DNA from 2 places in the Variovorax sp. J31P179 genome. Region 1 is predicted to be linked to the other one. Evidence: predicted binding sites of a transcription regulator. Region 1 holds the regulator's gene; the other holds the start of a gene.
What was found. Region 1 encodes HrcA, which represses chaperone genes, less so after heat shock. Its sites were predicted from a motif close to TTAGCACTCNNNNNNNNNGAGTGCTAA; they were not measured.

Region 1 (3,404 bases):
TGCGGATGTCGTACAGGCACGATGAAGGTCAGCATTGAAAGAACCCAATGGGCATATGGAAGTGACTGCGCGAGCAGTTTCGACGAGAAACGTATCGAGACGTTAATTCGGTAGCGGCGGTTATAACCGATCGCGCTCAAGAAACAATACGGAAGTTCACATTCTTAATGCTTGAGTCACCGCCTTGGAGGCGAGCAATACCATTTCATGGCACTTCGTGCGCAAAGTCACCGGCACGCAGCGCCGCCATCTGAGCGACGATGCGCGGCTTGCTCATGATCGGCCAGTTGTCACCCGCCGCAGTCACCGCTGCGATCGGTTCTTTCATAGAGCGCGTCGAATACTTGATGCGGGCGTGGTTCTCGCATGCAAGGAACGTGGAGAGCGCTTCGGTTCTAAACCGGCGGAGAACTTCGTCGTCGACCTCCGCGAGCTTGAGATGCGTATCTGCCGCCGCGGGTGTCTTGGGGCGCACGTTGGCCCGCTGCGCTTCTCTGGCAGCCAGAACCTGCGCGGGCAGAATTCCTGTGGCCATGGAGCGCCGCCCACCGAGGGGATGACAATAGCGAAAGAGATTCTGTACGGATGCACCCTTTGGATGAGGGTGCTGCGTGAAACAGGAAAGCCCCTGATTTCTTTAACAAAATCAGGGGCTTACTGAGAGTTGGTGCGGCTGGCAGGAATTGAACCCACGACCCCTTGGTTCGTAGCCAAGTACTCTATCCAACTGAGCTACAGCCGCACAGCTTGCGATTATAGCATGCATTTCAGCTACCTTTCCAGCCAGAAGCCGGAATGAAGCTCAACGACATGCGGACGGTTCGTCCCGGGCTGTCACCGGGGAAGACCGAGTCTGCGAAGACTCTCGATCGCGCACGGAGTCTAACCCATGCGTCGCGAGGAGTCGGGTGGTAGGCCGTCCTGGGCTTGAACCAGGGACCAACGGATTATGAGTCCGCTGCTCTAACCAACTGAGCTAACGGCCCACGCGCCAGGGATTCTAGTGGGCCCGGCGCCCTTCCCTACTTGCGGTGGCTCAGCGCGTTGGTGACCAGCTTCGACGTGATGTCGACGATCTGGATCATTCGCTCGTACGGCATCCGGGTCGGGCCGATCACGCCCAGCGTGCCGACCACCTGGCCATCGACCTCGTAGTTCGCGCTGACGATCGACAGGTCGTCGAAGGGCACGACCTGGCTTTCGCCGCCGATGAAGATGCGCACCCCCTCGGCCTGGCTCGAGACATCGAGCAGGCGCATCAGCTGCGTCTTCTGCTCGAACAGCTCGAAGGCGCGCCGCAGGTGGCCCATGTCGCTGGAGAAATCGGTGACCGCCAGCAGGTTGCGCTCGCCGGCGATGACGACTTCGTCCTGGGCCTCGGTCATGACTTCGGAGCTGACCTGCACCGCGGCCTGCATCAGCGCCGCGATCTCGCCGCGCAGCTGCTCGACCTCGGACTGCAGACGGTCGCGCACCTGCTCGATCGACAGCCCGGCGAAATGGGCGTTGATGTAGTTCGCGGCCTCGACCAGCTGCGACTGCGTGTAGTCGACCTCGGGGAAGATGACCCGGTTCTGGACGTCGCCGTCGGGCGCCACGATGATCACCAGCAGCCGGCGGTCCGACAGCCGCAGGAACTCGATCTGCCGGAACACCGAGGCCCGCCGCGGCGCCATCACGACACCCACGAACTGCGACAGGTTCGACAGCAGGTGGGCCGCATTGGCGATCACCTTCTGCGGCTGGTCGGCGGCCAGGCTCGGCGCCGACGCGAACTGCTCGCGCTCGGCGGTCAGCATGGTGTCGACGAAGAGGCGGTAGCCGCGCGCGGTCGGGATCCGACCCGCCGACGTGTGGGGGCTTGCGATCAGCCCCAGCACCTCGAGGTCGGACATCACGTTGCGGATCGTCGCCGGCGACAGATCCAGGCCCGGCGCACGGGAAAGCGTGCGCGAGCCGACCGGCTGCCCGTCGGCGATATAGCGCTCGACGAGAGTCTTCAACAGCAACTTGGCACGGTCGTCCAGCATCGAATGATTTTAATGTTGTAATTTGTGAATGAGCTCCCGCTTTCGGCATGTCGCACTGATCGGTAAATACCAGGCCTCCGGCGCCCGGGCGCAGTGCGGCGCGCACGACGACGTGATGGAAGGCATCGGCACCTTCCTCGAATCGCAGGGCTGCAAGGTGTTCGTCGAGAAGTCGCAGACCCAGCCGGTCGAAACCGGCCCCTACCCGGCGCTGACGGTCGAGGAGATCGGCCAGCAATGCGACCTGGGCCTGGTGGTCGGCGGCGACGGCACGATGCTGGGCATCGGCCGCCAGCTGGCGCCGCACGACGTGCCGCTGATCGGCATCAACCGCGGCCGCCTCGGCTTCATCACCGACATCTCGCTCGACAACTACCAGGCGACGCTGATCCCGATGCTGGCCGGCGAGTACGAGGAAGACCTGCGCACCCTGATGCAGGCCAAGGTGATCCGCGACGGCCAGTCGGTGTTCGACACCCTGGCCATGAACGACGTGGTGGTCAACCGCGGCGCCACCTCGGGCATGGTCGAGCTGCGGGTCACGGTCGGCCGCCATTTCGTCGCCAACCAGCGCGCCGACGGCATGATCATCTCGACGCCCACGGGCTCGACCGCCTATGCGCTCTCGGCCGGCGGGCCGCTGCTGCATCCGGCGGTGCGCGGCTGGGTGCTGGTGCCGATCGCGCCGCACACGCTGTCGAACCGCCCGCTGCTGCTGCCCGACGCCGACGAGGTCACGATGGAACTGGTGGGCGGTCGCGATGCGAGCGCCAATTTCGACATGCAGTCGCTGGCCTCGCTGGCCATCGGCGACCAGGTGATGGTGCGCCGCTCCGACTACCGGGTGCGCTTCCTGCACCCCAAGGGCTGGAGCTATTTCGATACCTTGCGCAAGAAACTGCATTGGAACGAAGGGGGATCTTGAGATGGCGTTGAGGCGCATTGCGCTGCGGGACTTCGTGATCGTGCGGGCCCTCGAACTCGATTTCTCGGCCGGATTCACGGTGCTCACCGGCGAGACCGGTGCCGGCAAGTCGATCCTCATCGATGCGCTGCAGCTGGCGCTCGGCAACCGGGCCGATGCCGGCGCGGTGCGCGAGGGTGCCGAACGGCTGGACGTCAGCGCCGAGTTCGACGCCGACCCGGACCTGGCCGGCTGGCTGGACGAAGGCGGCTTCGAGGCCGGCGACGCCCTGCTATTGCGCCGCACGGTCGACCTGCAGGGCCGCAGCCGCGGCTGGATCAACGGCAGCCCGGCAACGGCCACCCAGCTGCGGGAGCTCGGCGACCGGCTGCTGGACATCCATGGCCAGCACGCCTGGCAGAGCCTGACCCGCCCCGAGGCCGTGCGCGGCCTGCTGGATGCCTATGCCG
Region 2 (3,404 bases), on a different contig from region 1:
CTGAAGCCGCGCCACCACCGGAACGAAAAAAAGCCCCGCAGCGCAAGCTGCGGGGCTTTTTGATTGGCTTGGCGCCGGGGGCCGATTACATGCCCATGCCGCCCATGCCACCCATGCCGCCCATGTCGGGCATGCCGCCGCCGCCAGCACCGGCCTCATCCTTCGGTGCGTCGGCGACCATGGCTTCGGTCGTCAGCAGCAGCGAGGACACCGAAGCGGCGTTCTGCAGTGCGGTGCGGGTCACCTTGGTCGGGTCCAGGATGCCCAGTTCGAGCATGTCGCCGTAGGTGTCGTTGGCGGCGTTGAAGCCGTAGTTGCCCTTGCCGGCCAACACAGCGTTCACCACCACCGAGGCTTCGCCGCCGGCGTTGTTGACGATCTCGCGCAGGGGCGCTTCGATGGCCTTGAGCACCAGCTTGATGCCGGCGTCCTGGTCAGCGTTGTCGCCCTTGAGCGAGTCGCCCACGGCTTGCTTGGCACGCAGCAGTGCCACGCCGCCGCCGGCCACGACGCCTTCTTCCACTGCAGCGCGGGTGGCGTGCAGGGCGTCTTCGACGCGCGCCTTCTTTTCCTTCATTTCGACTTCGGTGGCAGCGCCGACCTTGATCACGGCAACACCGCCGGCCAGCTTGGCCACGCGCTCTTGCAGCTTTTCGCGGTCGTAGTCGCTGGTCGCTTCTTCGATCTGCACGCGCACTTGCTTGACGCGGGCTTCGATGTCGCCGGCAGCGCCGGAGCCGTCGATGATGATGGTGTTTTCCTTGCCCACTTCGATGCGCTTGGCCTGGCCGAGGTCGGCCAGGGTCACCTTCTCGAGGGTCAGGCCCACTTCTTCAGCGATGACCTTGCCGCCCGTCAGGATGGCGATGTCTTCCAGCATGGCCTTGCGGCGGTCGCCGAAGCCAGGTGCCTTGACGGCCACGACCTTCAGGATGCCGCGGATCGTGTTCACGACCAGGGTCGCCAGGGCTTCGCCTTCGACTTCTTCGGCAATGATCAGCAGCGGACGGCCAGCCTTGGCGACTTGTTCCAGCGTCGGGAGCAGGTCGCGGATGTTGCTGATCTTCTTGTCGAACAGCAGCACGAAGGGATTGTCCAGAATCGCGGATTGCTTTTCGGGGTTGTTGATGAAGTAGGGCGACAGGTAGCCGCGGTCGAACTGCATGCCTTCGACGACGTCGAGTTCGCTGTCGAGCGACTTGCCGTCTTCGACGGTGATCACGCCTTCCTTGCCGACCTTGTCCATCGCGTCAGCGATGAGCTTGCCGATGGTTTCGTCGCTGTTGGCCGAGATCGAGCCGACTTGCGCGATTTCCTTCGAGGTGGTGGTGGCCTTCGAAGCCTTCTTCAGCTCGGCGACCAGGGCGGTGACCGCCTTGTCGATGCCGCGCTTCAGGTCCATCGGGTTCATGCCGGCGGCGACCAGCTTGAAGCCTTCGCGAACGATGGCCTGGGCCAGCACGGTCGCGGTGGTGGTGCCGTCACCGGCGTTGTCCGAAGTCTTGGAGGCCACTTCCTTCACGAGCTGGGCGCCCATGTTCTGGAGCTTGTCCTTGAGTTCGATTTCCTTGGCGACCGACACGCCGTCCTTGGTCACGGTGGGGGCGCCGAAGGAGCGCTCGAGCACCACGTTGCGGCCCTTGGGGCCCAGGGTCACTTTGACTGCGTTGGCGAGGATGTTCACACCTTCGACCATGCGCGCGCGGGCTTCGCCGCCGAAGACTACGTCTTTTGCTGCCATGAGATTTCTCCGAGATTCAGTTGATTGGGGGTTGAAGAGAGAAGTGCTTACTTCTCGACGACCGCGAACAGGTCGTCTTCCTTCATGACCAGCAGTTCGTCGCCATCGACCTTGACGGTCTGGCCGCTGTACTTGCCGAACAGGACGCGGTCGCCGACCTTGATGTTCATCGAGATCAGGTCGCCCTTGTCGTTCTTCTTGCCAGGACCGACGGCCAGGACTTCACCCTGATCGGGCTTTTCGGCGGCGTTGTCGGGGATCACGATGCCCGAGGCGGTCTTGGTTTCGCTTTCAATGCGCTTGACGATCACGCGATCGTGCAAAGGACGAAGTTTCATTGCTTGCATCTCCTGATGGGAACGGGTTTGGGTCGGGCGTCGGCGTTGTGCCGATACCACATCGTTGGGCAGAAGGCGCTGTTAGCACTCAACTGCAACGAGTGCTAATCATAAGGGTGTTTTTTGGCTTTTCAAGGCGGGGGACTGTTTTTGCAGGCGCGTCGCGCCGCCGCGCCGGGGCCGCCCGAATGCCGGGAGGCGCGGGGCGCAATTCGTCCGACTGGCGGACCGAGGCACGCCTCGCCGACCGTGGTCCGGCATTGCGCCGGGCCGTTTCAGCCCCGCGGGGCGCCGGGCCGAAGCAGCGCTGCCAGCCTGGCGACGCCCCCGGTGCCGCTGGCCGCGCGGCCGATGAAGGCGCCCGCCGCGGCGCCGATCAGCGCCTTGCCGATCAGCGAGCGGCTGCGGCCCGTGGCCATCATGAGCAACAGACCGACGCCCAGCACGATCAGGTGCTCGCCCGGCAGGTCCGGCCGGTTGGCGTCTGCTTCCTTGACGGTCTTGATCAACGAGTCGAGATTCATGAGGTCTCCGCAACTGAAAAGCCGTTCATAGACCGGGCGCCAAGGCTTCGGTGTAGGCGACGGCCGGCGGCTGCATCCGCCGGTCGTGCCTTCACGGCGCCGGCGAGATCGCCGCGTCGACGATGGTCTGGGCCTCGGCCAGGATCCGCTGCAGGTGCTCGGCGCCGCGGAAGCTCTCGCCGTAGATCTTGTAGATGTCCTCGGTGCCCGACGGCCGGGCGGCGAACCAGCCGTTCTGCGCGATCACCTTGATGCCGCCGATCGCGCCGCCATTGCCGGGGGCATGGCTCAGCACGCTCTCGATCGGCTCGCCGGCCAGTTCGGTGGCGTGGAGCTGCTGCGGGCTCAGCGCCGACAGCTGTTTCTTCTGCTGACGGCTGGCGGGCGCATCGATGCGGTTCGAGACCGGGCTGCCGAACTCGTTCGCCAGCTCGGCGTAGAGCGCACCGGGGTCGCGGCCTGTTCGGGCGGTGATCTCGCCGGCCAGCAGCGCCGCGGTGATGCCGTCCTTGTCGGTGGTCCAGACCGAGCCGTCGCGGCGCAGGAAGGTGGCACCGGCGCTTTCCTCGCCGACGAAGCCGAGCGAGCCGTCGACCAGGCCGTCCACGAACCACTTGAAGCCCACCGGCACTTCGTAGAGCCGGCGGCCGAGCCGCTTCGCCAGGGCATCGATCAGCCGTGTCGAGACCACCGTCTTGCCGACCGCCGCATCGGCGCCCCACAGCGGGCGGTGGCGGAACAGATAGTCGATCGCGACCGACAGGTAGTGGTTGGGCTGGAGCAGGCCGGCGCTGCGAGTGA

Region 2: the regulator HrcA is predicted to act here: its motif matches at 2,161-2,187, upstream of groES (co-chaperone GroES).

Annotation. Positions count from the first base shown of each region.
Region 1 is NZ_JASZYL010000006.1:229,166-232,569, forward strand. It holds gene QTI17_RS17495 (galactosyl transferase) at 1-140, opposite strand, end outside; gene QTI17_RS17500 (hypothetical protein) at 206-535, opposite strand; tRNA gene QTI17_RS17505 (tRNA-Arg) at 666-742, opposite strand; tRNA gene QTI17_RS17510 (tRNA-Ile) at 910-986, opposite strand; gene hrcA (heat-inducible transcriptional repressor HrcA) at 1,023-2,030, opposite strand; gene QTI17_RS17520 (NAD kinase) at 2,059-2,955, shown strand; gene recN (DNA repair protein RecN) at 2,957-3,404, shown strand, end outside.
Region 2 is NZ_JASZYL010000010.1:201,694-205,097, reverse strand. It holds gene QTI17_RS24930 (DUF805 domain-containing protein) at 1-4, shown strand, start outside; gene groL (chaperonin GroEL) at 86-1,741, opposite strand; gene groES (co-chaperone GroES) at 1,789-2,079, opposite strand; gene QTI17_RS24915 (hypothetical protein) at 2,355-2,603, opposite strand; gene pgm (phosphoglucomutase (alpha-D-glucose-1,6-bisphosphate-dependent)) at 2,695-3,404, opposite strand, start outside.